DNA from 2 places in the Nocardia sp. CDC160 genome. Region 1 is predicted to be linked to the other one. Evidence: riboswitches for the same ligand, from Rfam matches in the RefSeq annotation. Region 1 holds a riboswitch; the other holds the start of a gene.
The links. Region 1 has a riboswitch for glycine ahead of gcvP (aminomethyl-transferring glycine dehydrogenase). Riboswitches for the same ligand answer to the same signal wherever they lie in the genome.

Region 1 (6,272 bases):
CCCTCCAGATCCTCGATCAGCTTCAGCAGACCGGGAGCGTCCTCGACCGGCGCGTACGGGTGCACCCGGTTGAAGCCGGGCCAGGTGATGGACTCCATCTCCGCGGCCGCGTTCAGCTTCATGGTGCAGGAGCCGAGCGGAATCATGCTGCGGTCCAAGGCAATATCCTTGTCCGAGAGCGCACGCAGGTAGCGCAGCATGGCGGTCTCGGTGCGGTACTTGGTGAATGCCGGGGCGGTCAGGAATTCCGAGGTGCGAACCTCGATGTGCGGGCGCTGCTTGCCGTGGAACAACGCGCCCTCCGGTCCAACCGGGATCTCCGCGCCGAAGCAGTCCAGCACGGCGACCACATGGGCGTCGGTCGTGACCTCATCGCACGCGATGGCCACATGGTCGGCGTCGACGAGCCGCAGGTTGATGCCGCTCCCCTTCGCCTTGGCCACAATGCCTTCCGCACCACCGGGCACATTCACCAGCACGGTGTCGAAGAAGGTCTGGTGCACGACCGCGTCACCGAGCCCGGCGGCCAGCCACTGCGCGTGCCCGTGCACCCGCCGCGCCAGCGACCGCAGCCCGTCCGCGCCATGATAGGAGGCGTACATGGCGGCCAAAATGGCCAGCAGCACCTGCGCGGTGCAAATGTTCGACGTCGCCTTCTCCCGGCGAATGTGCTGCTCACGGGTCTGCAGCGCGAGCCGGTAGGCCAGATTGCCGTCCGCGTCCACGGACACACCGACCAGTCGGCCCGGCAGCTGCCGCGCATGCGCGGAGTGCACGGCGAGGTATCCGGCGTGCGGTCCGCCGAAGCCCAGCGGCACACCGAAACGCTGCGTGGTGCCGAAGCAGGCGTCCGCACCCTGCTCACCGGGCGGCGTAATCAGCGTCAGCGCAAGCAGATCCGCGCCGACCGCCACCAGCGCGCCCCGCGCGTGCGCGGCCTCGATGACCGGAGCCCAGTCCACGATCCGACCCGACGCACCCGGCTGCTGCACGATCACACCGAAGAACTCACCCTCGGGCAGCGCCTCATCGGCCAGATTCGCCTCGACGATCTCGATCCCCAGCGGCTCGGCGCGCGTGTACAGCAGCGTCCGGGTCTGCGGGAACAGATCGGAGTCGATGAGCAGCCGCGAAGACTTGCTCTTGCGGTTGGCCCGCTGCAACAGCGTCATGGCCTCGGCCGCGGCGGTCGCCTCGTCCAGCATGGACGCGTTGGCGACCTCCATCGCGGTCAGATCCGCGACCATGGTCTGGAAGTTCAGCAGCGCCTCCAGCCGACCCTGGCTGATTTCCGGCTGGTACGGCGTGTACGCGGTGTACCAGGCCGGGTTCTCGATCAGATTCCGCAGCAGCACCGGCGGGGTGAGCGTGTCGTAGTACCCCAGCCCGATCATGGAGGTGGCGACGGTATTCGAATTGGCAAGCGCCGCAAGCTCGGCGAGCGCCTCGTGCTCGGAGACCGCTGCGGGCAGCGCATTCAGCCCATTGCCCTCGGGCGCGTCCAGAATGCTGGCGGGTACGGCCTTGGTGGCGAGTTCGTCCAGCGACTCGACGCCCACGGCCTCGAGGATGCGGCCGGTCTCACCGCTGTCGGGGCCGATGTGGCGGTCGGCGAAGGATCGAGTCCAGATCACGGCTGCTCCATGGGGTGGGCGGGGGTCGGCCCGGGGACCGACGCTACGTCTGCCCTCCCCCTCTGTCCTCGATGCCTGAGAGATTCGGGCCCCGACCTTGCGGCCGTTGCCCTTTCACCATGGGCGGGTGACGCGCGGCCACCACTTTCCAGAGGCGCCGAAACTCCGCACGGTCCCTTGTGCCTGAGAGATTGACGGGGAGGTGCTGCTCCTTCGGCGTCCGAGGCTACCCCCGGAACTCTCCCGCACGGCTGCGACGCACTCGCCAGTCTAAGGGGACGCAGGTTACAACAATGTTGCCGCCCAACTCTCGGGACTCTCAGGGGCTTCCCCCGAACCCCCTTTCACCGATAACCACCGGAAACACCAACGAGCGCGCCGCATGGCGGCGCGCTCGTTGTGAAGAAGATGACTAACCGGTCTTGCTCATCCGGGCCTTGCGACGGAACGACAGCTCATCCTCCGGACGCTCGGAGGTGCTGCCGTCCTCGGCGCGCTCGGCCGGGAAGTTGGCTATGGCGCCGGTCAATTCGCGCATGGCACCGCTGACCGCGATACCGAACACGCCCTGTCCACCCTGCAGTAAATCGACCACTTCCTCGGCGGAGGAGCACTCGTAGACGGTGGTGCCGTCGGAGAACAGGGTGATTCCGGCGAGGTCTTCGACCCCGCGGCTGCGCAGATGATCGACGGCGATGCGAATGTTCTGCAGCGAGATGCCCGCGTCGAGCAGCCGCTTGACGATCTTGAGGACCAGGATGTCCTTGAACGAGTACAGGCGCTGACTGCCGGATCCGGTGGCACTGCGGATGGACGGGACGACCAGTCCGGTGCGGGCCCAGTAGTCGAGCTGGCGGTAGGTGATTCCGGCCACCTGGCAAGCGCTGGGCACGCGGTAGCCGACGAGTTCGTCCGGCACCGTGTCATCGGGGAACAGCCCTGGCTGCACCACATCCTGAGGTTGCGGTTGATCTCCCACTGACTACTCCCTTACTGCTTGCCTATCAAGGGCTGGGCTCTGTCAATCGACTCTGGAGCGTTGGCCTATCAATCGAGGCTACTCCCCTGATTGTTGCGGGAGAATCGGGTCCATCCAAGGATCACCGGGCGCGTGTTTTTAAACCTAAACCTGAGGTAGAGACACGGTTTTGTCTCGTTCGGAGATCAACCCGGGATCATCGCCAGGTCAGGAACTGGTCAGCTGTCCGTGGCCTTGAAGTCGTCGGGAGATACCGATTCGAGAAACTCCTTGAACTTCTCGACCTCGTCCTCGCGCTCGTCCGGCATGACCAGCCCGGCCTCTTCGAGCACCGGCTCCTCGGCATAGATCGGGCAGCCCACGCGCAGCGCGATGGCCACCGAATCCGAGGGCCGCGCCGAGATGCGCAGATCGTTCTCGAAGACCAGGTCGGCGTAGAAGGTGCCCTCCTGCAGATCCACGATCCGCACTTCCTTGAGGGTGTGGCCGAGCTCCTTGATCAGGATCTTGATCAGATCGTGGGTCAACGGGCGGATCGGGGTCACACCCTCCTGCTCCAGCACGATCGCGGTGGCCTCGGCCTGCCCGATCCAGATGGGTAGGTAGCGATCACCGGAGACTTCCCGGAGCAACAGCACGGGCTGATTCTGTGGCTGCTCGACACGGATGCCGATCACACGCATTTCGCTCATCGCACTGCCTCCCAATCCACACCGGCCGCCAGCCCCCGGCTGTAATACCGAGTCTAGGCGAAGATTTCAGCCGCCGAGGGAAGCGCGCACAGAGGTCTTCACCAGGCAGGTGTGCAGGGTCAGCGACAACGCCGCCAACTCGCGCACCGTCTCCTCGGCACGAGCGCGCGCGTCCGCGTCGCGACTCTTGGCGATCGGTGCCGCGATCTGGGCGACCATGGCGGCCTCGCGATCGGCGGCCAGCTTGAAGGCGCGCAGATGCCTTGCCTCCAAACCGAATTCGCTCAGGGCCTTGGCGGTGCGGGCCAGGGTGACGGCGTCGCCGTCGAAATAGCCTGCCGCACCGGGCGTAATGAGATTGGCGCGAATCAATTCCGTCAGGAACTTCTCGTCGATACCGGCCTGATCGAGCAGATCCGCCCGGGTGATCCGGATTTCGTGATCGAACCGAAGCTCCTCGGGCGACACCTCACCGGGCACCGCGTTCAGCCGCCGCAGGCGGCCGCCCCCGTTGGCGGACATGGCGTCCCTCGAATCGGACGCTGATGTCGAATCGGGCATGGCCCCGACCCCTCCCACGGCGTTCGCCCGGGCCCGGGCCTCCCGGACCCCGAGCGTCGCCGCCCCGCTGTCGATCGCTTCGAGCTGTTCCTTGATCACCTTCAACGGCAGGTACTGATCCCGCTGCGCGGTCAGCACGAAGCGCAGGCGCTCGACGTCGGCCACGTGAAAGCGGCGATACCCCGAGGGCGTGCGCTCCGGGCTGATCAGACCCTCCGATTCCAGGAATCGGATCTTGGAGATGGTGATGTCCGGAAAATCCGGACGCAGGAGATCCAGCACGGAGCCGATCGACATGCCTCCGCGCGTCCACTGCGCTGCGCCAGTCATTCCGCTCGGCCCTATAGAGCCGAATCGCTCGTGGCGGGCTTGGGGCCCGTCAGGAAGACGAGGCGGAACTTGCCGATCTGGACCTCGTCGCCGTTCTGCAGCTCCGAGGAATCCACCGGCTCCCGATTGACGTAGGTGCCGTTGAGGCTGCCCACATCGACCACCTGGAAGGTGTCGTCGTCCTGGCGGAATTCCGCGTGGCGACGGCTGACGGTGACATCGTCAAGGAAGATGTCGCTGTCGGGGTGGCGGCCCGCCGAGGTGGTCGGCTGGTCGAGCAGGAAGCGCGAACCGGCGTTCGGACCACGCTTGACCACCAGCAGGGCCGCGCCCGCGGGCAGACCCTCCACTCCCTGTACCGGCTGCTCGCCTGTCTGCTCGGGGCGCGACGTGTCGACCTCGTTCAGGAAGTCGGCGCGGAACACCGAAGTGGTCTCTGCTGCCGTTTCCTGGTAACCCGGGTCCTTGTTCTCGCTCACCCTTGCTCTCCTCCTCGAACCGAATAATCCATGCAAGCAATTGGTGCCCTCAGCGATGCGGCACTCCGGCCGCTTCCCGCCTCGGGCAGGTCCGGATATACCGGGCACCGGCTGCGCGCACTTCTGTTGGCATTGACCGTACCCTGCCAGGGCGTACCCGTGCAGGTAGAACTGTGAAGGCTCCTTCAGCCTCCGATAACTCCTTGATAACCTGCGGCATCCAGGAGCTTTCCGAGCGCCGCGTCGAGCGCTTCGGCGGAGTCGGCCTCGAGCTCGAAGAGCCAGCCGTCGCCGTAGGCGTCGGAGTTGACCGTCTCCGGCTCGGCGTCCAGAAGATCGTTCACCGCAACGACTTTCCCGGCGAGCGGGGCGTAGATGTCGGACACGCTCTTGGTGGATTCGATCTCGGCGATGCTCTCCCCGGCGGGCGCCTCGGAGTCGATCGCGGGCAGCTGCACGAACACGACGTCACCCAGCTGCGACTGCGCGTAATCGGTGATGCCCACCCGCACCCGGGTCGGACCCACTTTGCTCACCCACTCGTGTTCCTCGGAGTAGCGCAAATCCTCGGGTACTGCGGTCACAGGCAGTGTCCTTTCAACGGGCGTTCCTCTCGGGATCGTCGTCGATCCGTCCGCCGCACACCCTATCGGGAGTGATCATGGTGCGGCACGGGCGGTATCGCTCGGGCCACGGCGACTGCCTTGCCGAGGTAGAGGATTCCGGTCCAGACGTAGACCGCCGTGCCCCAGATCAAGAATGCCCCACCGAAGGCGCGACCGAAACCCGCGGCGGCCCAGTCCATCTGCCCCGCCAACAACCAGGGCAAAGCGGACATGAGGGCGAAGGTGGCGGCCTTGCCCAGGTAGATGACATCGGGCGGGGGCAGATCGCGGCGCTTGTAGATGCCGAGGGTGACGGTCAGGATCGCGTCGCGACCGACCAGGATCACCACCACCCACCAGGGCAGGATGCCGCGAATCAGGAAGCCGCCCAGGGTCGCCAGCAGATAGAGGCGATCCACCAGCGGGTCCAGCAGCTGGCCGAGGCGCGACGACTGGTCCAGCAGCCGGGCGAGTTTGCCGTCGAGCCAGTCGGTGACGCCGCTGAGGACCAGCAGCGTGAAGGCCCAGCCGTCGGCCTTCTCCACCAGCAGCAGCCATAGGAAGACCGGGACGCCGATCAGCCGTATCACGCTGAGCACATTGGGCACGGTGAAGATCCGGTCGCTGTAGACCGGTTCGGCGTTCCGCTCAGTTGTCACAACCCGGTCTTACCGCAATCACTCCGGCATCTCCATCCGGGCACGCCGCCTCGCCCAGCTCGGAGCGAACCGATATGGCGCAACCCCAACTCTCGGGGGCTCTCAGGGGCTTCGCCCCCGAACCCCCAAATGAGAGATTTGTGTGCAATCCTTCTCATACCGTGGTTGAGCAGCGAGAGGAATGACCATGCCCGACTTCGACTATGACGTCGTTGTTATCGGTTCCGGGTTCGGGGGCAGCGTGAGTGCGCTGCGCCTGACCGAGAAGGGCTACCGGGTGGCCGTGCTCGAGTCCGGACGGCGCTGGAACGCCGAGGACATTCCCAAGACGAA
Region 2 (6,272 bases), on a different contig from region 1:
GTGCGCACAGCATTGCGGCCAGTCTCGCGGGATTCACCGGGCAGGAGCATGCGAGTCTGCTCACCCTGGGCTTGCTGCTGGCCGTGTACGACGGCGCGGAGGTGCTGCTCAAACCCGTGTTCGGGACGCTGTCCGACCGCATTGGCGCCCGGCCGGTGCTGCTCGGCGGATTGGCGGCGTTCACGCTCGCGTCCGCGTTGTTCGTACTCGTCGACAACCCCGGACTGCTCGGGATCGCGCGCTTCGGTCAGGGCGCTGCCGCTGCCGCGTTCTCCCCGGCCGCCGCGGCGATGGTCGCGCGGCTCACCCCTGCCACCGGACACGGGCGCGCGTTCGGTAGCTACGGCGCGTGGAAAGGCTTGGGCTACACCCTCGGTCCGCTGCTGGGCGGTGTCCTCGTCGCCATCGGCGGCTACCCGGTGTTGTTCACCGCCCTCGCGGTGCTCGCCGCGGGCGTCGCGGTGTGGGCGGCGATCGTGGTGCCCACGGTCGAGGTGTTGCCGAAAACCCGTCAGACAGTGGTGGATCTGGCGCGCCGTCTCACCAGCGCGGCGTTCCTGCGCCCGACCGCGGCCCTGGCCGGGGCGACGGCCGCCCTCGCGGTCGGGGTCGGATTCCTTCCCGCGCTCGGGTCCCGTCACGGGCTGGGACCCCTGGCCACCGGCGCGATCGTGTCGCTGCTCGCCGCCACCGCCGCACTGGTGCAGCCGCGCGCCGGACGCGCCCGCGACGCCGGTCGACTGCGTGATCACTCCGGTATGGGTGCCGGGCTCCTGCTCACCGCGCTCGGGATCGCCGTCGCGACGATCCTGCCCGGGATCGCGGGCCTAGTGTGCGCGGCCGTGATTATCGGTGCCGGTACCGGACTGATCACGCCCCTGGGATTCGCGCACTTGGCAGCCACCAGCCCACCCGACCGCCTCGGCCAGACCATGGGCGCCGCCGAACTCGGCCGCGAACTCGGCGACGCGGGCGGCCCACTCCTCGTCGGCATCACCGCCACCGCCGCAACCCTCGACACCGGATTGCTCACCCTAGCCGCACTTCTCACGGCTCTCGCGCTGACAACCACTCTCACCCAACGACGAACGACCACCCCCACCGTCGGCACCTAGCCGTTACGAGGGTTGGAGTAGGCCCAGGGCATAGAGGTTGGAGCCGATGATCTGGTGTGCGCGGCTGAGGATTGTGGTGCGCCATCAGGGACTCGAACCCCGAACCCGCTGATTAAGAGTCAGCTGCTCTGCCAATTGAGCTAATGGCGCGTGGCACCTCGTGGGTGCGGAGAAGAAGATAGCAGGGGTGGGGGTGGGAAACCGAATCGGTGGACTCACCAGGTGTGCCAGGGGTGCGGACCGTGCGTGCCGAAGTCGGGAGCGGTGGGGGCGGGGGGTTCGTGGGTGTAGCAGAATGGTTGCCGCCGGTGCGGATTCGTTGCCGGACTGTTCTGTTCGACGCAGCGCACCGCACGCGCACCACGATGCGCCACGGTGTCGCGGGTGGGTCTGCTGCGACCAATCCATGCGGAAGGTTGATACGTGCGCAAGCACCTGATCACGGTGGCGACCATTGCACTCCTGGCGGGAACGGTTGCCGCCTGCGGCGATCATCGCAGTGCCCCTTTGACTCCGCCCGCGCCGACGTCGTCGGTGCCGTTCCTCGGCGGCGGTCAGATCCCCGAAACGATCGACGTACCGACCACGACCCCCGCCACCACCTCCACGACCAAATCCCGCTAGCGGCCACCGAATTCGCCGACGGGCTGGCGCTTCAGCAGGGCCAGGGCGCGGGCGGTGTGCCGGTGGACGCGCAGGACCGGGATGCCCAGGGCCACAGCGGTTTCGGTGGGGGACAGGCCGACCGCCACGCGCAGGGTGAGAAGGTCGCGCTGACCGTCGGACAGCTGGGCGAAGAGGGAGGGGCGGGAGTGCTCGTAGCGGCACAGGCGGACCGCACGGCGGATCGTGGTGTGCGCGAATTCGAGGAAGTCTCGGCGCGCGGTGCGGGCGGTGGGCCAGCCGGTGATGATCGCGGTCGTCACCTGGTCGGCCAGGCGGTCGGAGACGACGTTCGCGCCCAACTCCGCGCGGCAGCACGCGGTGGCGAAATAATGCGTGTAGGTGAGCAATTCGGCGAGCGCGACGCGGCGACCCGAGGCCGCGGCGGCCAGGGTGGCGGAACTGGGAACCGCTGCCCGCGACGGCGTCGCAGCGGTCATCGATGTCACGGCGGTCGTGGGCGTCGCCGCGCGGGCGACGGGCTGGGTCGCGTGGACGGCGGGTGAGGCCACGCGGGGCAGGGAGGCGGTATCGACGGTCATGGGAGGTCCTCGAGTCAGCCGGGCATCCGCCCGGTTATCGGATCTCCCCCTCTGTCATGGGACCTGAGAGCTTCGCCGCATGCGCGACTTGCACCGTAGGTGAGGCGCTCCATACGCCTGACTTTCCAGAGTGGCCTGGTCGAAACGGTATCTGTGCCTGAGAGATTCCGGGGAGGTTGCTCCTTCGGCACCCCGGATCCGGGGTTTCTCCCGCCACGACTCATAGCGGCCGGGTATTCGATTGTTCGAGCCAGCCTAGCCGATGCACGGGGTCGCCCACACCGGCTGGCAACCCCATGGCATCCGAATTGTGGCCGATCTCACCGGGGATCGCTGAGCAGCCACTGCTCGCGCGGGGTGCGGCGGCGCTCGCGGCGACTGCCGACGCGCGCCCGCGCGGCATACGCGAGCGTGCTCTCCTCCGCGGTCAGCTGATGCCAGCCGCTGCCGCCGCTGATGTCGAACGCGCCGATATAGCCGCCGGGCAACAACTGGAACGGCTCGGTGATGTGCTTGCCGTAATCGAACTGGGTGCTCCCGGGCTTGCGGAAGTTCTCGAACCAGGCCGGAAACACGAAGTCCGACACCAGCACACCGTCGATCTGATAGCCGTACTGATCGGCCTCGCACGCGTCGGCGACCTCGTAGGCGTAGAGGCGTCCGGTGGTCCCCGTGGTGAACACGTAGGCGGCCAGGTTGATGTCGGGATCGCCGAGCATCTCGAGCAGTTCGTGGCTCGCGGTCACCGTCCACTGCAGTCCGGCATTGGTGTCGCTGCGCGCGAACACCTTGCCCAGCGGCAGACCCTCGTTGGTGAGGTCGTGGTAGCCGAGCGCCCCGGCCTGATCCGAATCGTCGGCGATCACCACCCACCACGCGCCCGGCTCCGGCTGCTGACCGCTGCCCACGAAGCTCAGCTCGGCGTCACTTCCCCAGACCGGCGCCCAATCCCGGTGCACCTGCGTCTGCAGCGCCGGGACGACGGCGGAAACCTGGGCGTCGGTCAGTACGGTACTGCGGTTCAACACGGCAATATGTATGGCAGACATGGCGATTCTCTCGTCGTTGTGGCTGAAGCGTGGTAAGCGCGGCGTCATTCGATCTTGCTGGCCGTCATCATCTCGCGAAAACCCTAGGGAGGCAGGCCAAAAGTGCGCATTATCGATCTTTCGGTCCCGATTCGGTCCGGTATGCCGGTGTATCCCGGCGATCCGGAGGTCACCATCCGGCCCGCGTTGACCGTAGCCGCCGACGGGGTCAATGTGCTGCATCTGGACCTGGGCTCGCAGACCGGCACGCATGTGGACGCGCCGAGCCATATCGACGACTCGTTGCCCACCCTGGACGAATTGCCGCTGGAACGATTCACCGGCCCCGGTGTCGTGATCGATGCCCGCGGGGTCGGTGCCGGTGGCGCGATCGGGCGGGAATTGTTCGAGGGTCGCGTCGCCCCGGGGCAGATCGTGCTGATCGCGACCGGTTGGTCCGAGCATTGGGGCACACACGCCTACCTGAACCATCCGCATCTGACGGTCGAGGCGGCCGAGTACCTCGTCGCCACCGGGGTGCGCACCCTCGGCATCGACGCGCTGTCGGTCGATCCGACTCCCGCCGAGGAGATTCCGGTGCACCGGATCCTGTGCGGCGCGCACGCCGTCATCGCCGAGAACCTGACCGGACTGGCCCAGCTGCTCACCCCCGAAAACGCTGGTCAGCCCATGGAAGTATCGCTGTTCCCGCTGAGTCTGCCCGGCGCTGACGGGGCTCCGGTGCGCGCCGTCGCCCGCCTCGGGGCATGACGGTGACCCCGGGAAACCGTGACAGAAACACCAGTGTGTCGCATTTTGCGGCGCGGCTCACTCGATCTTCGTAGACTGCTCTGGATTACCGGGGGCGTCGGGGCCCCCGACCCACGCCCGATCCGAAGGAATCCGCAGTGAACCGTTGTGCCGTAACCACTTTGCTAGCCGTTGCGGCTATCCTCCCCGTCGCGCCCATCGCCTCGGCGGAGATCGTCCTCACCGACGCCTCCTCGACAACGGCCACCGCGCCCGGCGCCACCGCGACCACGCCGGGCACCGCGGCCCCCAGCCCCGGCACCGGCGTCCCCGGTGAGAAGGACGACCCGAACAACCCCATCGAGTCCGATGTCGAACTCGGATCCTCGGCCTTCAAGCTCGGTGGCGCGCTCGGCTCGGCGACCACGGGCTCCTCGGGTCAGAAGGGCCTGTGCACGGTCCTCGGCACCGCCTCCTCGCTCGGCGGCCTCGCGGCCCTGGGCTGCGGCAACCTCAATGGCGGCGGCGGCATCGGCCCCGGCACCATCAAGTAGTCATTCAGCCGCGGTCGGCGCGGCGTTCAGCCGCGGTCGGCGTTACCCGCCTTCCACTGCTCCCACGGAATGTTCCAGTCGCCCAGCCCGTCCACGCCCGACAGCGTCCCGCCGACCGTGTTCTTCACAATGGTGATGTCACCGCGCTTGACGTTGTCGTAGACCCACTTCGCGTCGGACGGGCTCAGATTGAGGCAGCCGTGGCTGGTGTTGACCGAGCCCTGCGCGCCCACCGACCACGGGGCCGAGTGGAAGAAGATGCCGGAGTAGGAGATTCGCGTCGCCCAGTCGATCGGCGTCTTGTAGCCGTTGGGCGAGTTCACCGGGACGCCGTAGGTGGAGGAGTCCATGATGATGCGGTCGAACTTGTCGCCGACGATGTAGACGCCATTGTCGGTCGGGGTGGAGTCCTTGCCCATCGAGGTCGGCATGGTCTTGATGACCTGGCCGTTGCGCTCGACGGTCACGATCTTGGTGTTGTCGTCGGCGGTGAAGATGGTGGCGTCGCCGACGGTGAAGCTGGAGTGGATGTCGCTGTCGCCGACCAGGCCATTGCCCAGGTCGTGTCCATAGGCGTTGACCGCGATGTCGACCTTGGTGCCCGGGGCCCAGAAGTTCTGCGGCCGCCAGCGCACCTCACGGTTGTTGACCCAGTAGAACGCGCCCTCGACCGCCGGGGTGGTGGTGATCTTGATCGCGTCCTGGGCGGCCTTGCGGTCCGGAATGTTCTCGTCGAACTGCACGGCCACCGGCTGCCCGATGCCGACCACCTCGTTCTCGGCCGGAAGCAGGTACGGGTGGGTGCGGTTGTTCGGGGAGATCGTGGTGAAACTCATAGTCGTGGTGGCCGCCCCGCCCAGGCCGATGGCATCCACGCTCAGCTTGTAGGTGCGCCCGAATCCCAACTGCTCGGCCAGCTTCCACGAGCGGCCGTCCTGCGCCAGCTCACCCGGCACCGCCTTGCCGTCCGGGCTGGTGAGCACCACATTGGTGAGCGTGCCGTCCTCGACCTTCAGCGTCAGCTCCCCGGGCGACACGCCCTTGTCGCCGTCCTTGATCGGGGCGATCAGCTTCGGCTTCATCAGCTCGCCGATCGGGTTGGAATCGATTGCCACCGTGGCGGATTGGTGCTTCCCGGACGAACAGCCGACCAGCGCCAAGGTCAGTACGGACAGCACCGCCCCGACTCCCAGCAGCTTCCCGGTACGTCGTCGACCCTTCGCATCAGTCATCGCAACCCCACTCCCACGTCTCGGCGCACCCGGTCCCACAGCGCTCGCTCCAAACATCCGTGATCACCCCCTGCGCGTTAACAACTCTCGACATGCTCGCAAACGCGCAGCTCAGGGGGGCGATTTCACTTTCGGAGCCGAAGCCTGTTAATGTTCTTTCCGCACCGCAGAGCGGCCGGAGCGAAAGCCAAGGCCCCCGGCGGAGTAATCCGCGCCATTAGCTCAATTGGCAGAGCAGCTGACTCTTAATCAGCGGGTTCGGGGTTCGAGTCCCTGATGGCGCACCACAAGAAGCTCCCGACCGGATATTTCGGTCGGGGGCTTCTTGCGTTCCAGGGGTTCCACCCCGTCGCCGTCGGTGATGACAAAGGTATTGCCGCCCAGATGT

Region 2: linked by a shared signal. The riboswitch ahead of VMT40_RS13780 (sigma factor-like helix-turn-helix DNA-binding protein) and the one ahead of gcvP (aminomethyl-transferring glycine dehydrogenase) in region 1 are both predicted to bind glycine.

The regions. Positions count from the first base shown of each region.
Region 1 covers NZ_JAYKYT010000005.1:222,337-228,608, forward strand. Annotated here, with positions in the region: gene gcvP (aminomethyl-transferring glycine dehydrogenase) at 1-1,634, opposite strand, end outside; glycine riboswitch at 1,795-1,890, opposite strand; gene VMT40_RS28735 (MerR family transcriptional regulator) at 2,047-2,613, opposite strand; gene VMT40_RS28740 (bifunctional nuclease family protein) at 2,832-3,305, opposite strand; gene ftsR (transcriptional regulator FtsR) at 3,372-4,163, opposite strand; gene garA (glycogen accumulation regulator GarA) at 4,208-4,675, opposite strand; gene gcvH (glycine cleavage system protein GcvH) at 4,861-5,259, opposite strand; gene VMT40_RS28760 (CDP-alcohol phosphatidyltransferase family protein) at 5,322-5,939, opposite strand; gene VMT40_RS28765 (GMC family oxidoreductase) at 6,127-6,272, shown strand, end outside.
Region 2 covers NZ_JAYKYT010000002.1:1,341,929-1,348,200, reverse strand. Annotated here, with positions in the region: gene VMT40_RS13795 (MFS transporter) at 1-1,115, shown strand, start outside; tRNA gene VMT40_RS13790 (tRNA-Lys) at 1,190-1,265, opposite strand; gene VMT40_RS13785 (hypothetical protein) at 1,539-1,739, shown strand; gene VMT40_RS13780 (sigma factor-like helix-turn-helix DNA-binding protein) at 1,736-2,320, opposite strand; glycine riboswitch at 2,362-2,455, opposite strand; glycine riboswitch at 2,456-2,543, opposite strand; gene VMT40_RS13775 (hypothetical protein) at 2,641-3,348, opposite strand; gene VMT40_RS13770 (cyclase family protein) at 3,472-4,119, shown strand; gene VMT40_RS13765 (hypothetical protein) at 4,257-4,652, shown strand; gene VMT40_RS13760 (L,D-transpeptidase) at 4,679-5,884, opposite strand; tRNA gene VMT40_RS13755 (tRNA-Lys) at 6,096-6,171, shown strand; gene VMT40_RS13750 (GGDEF domain-containing protein) at 6,134-6,272, opposite strand, start outside.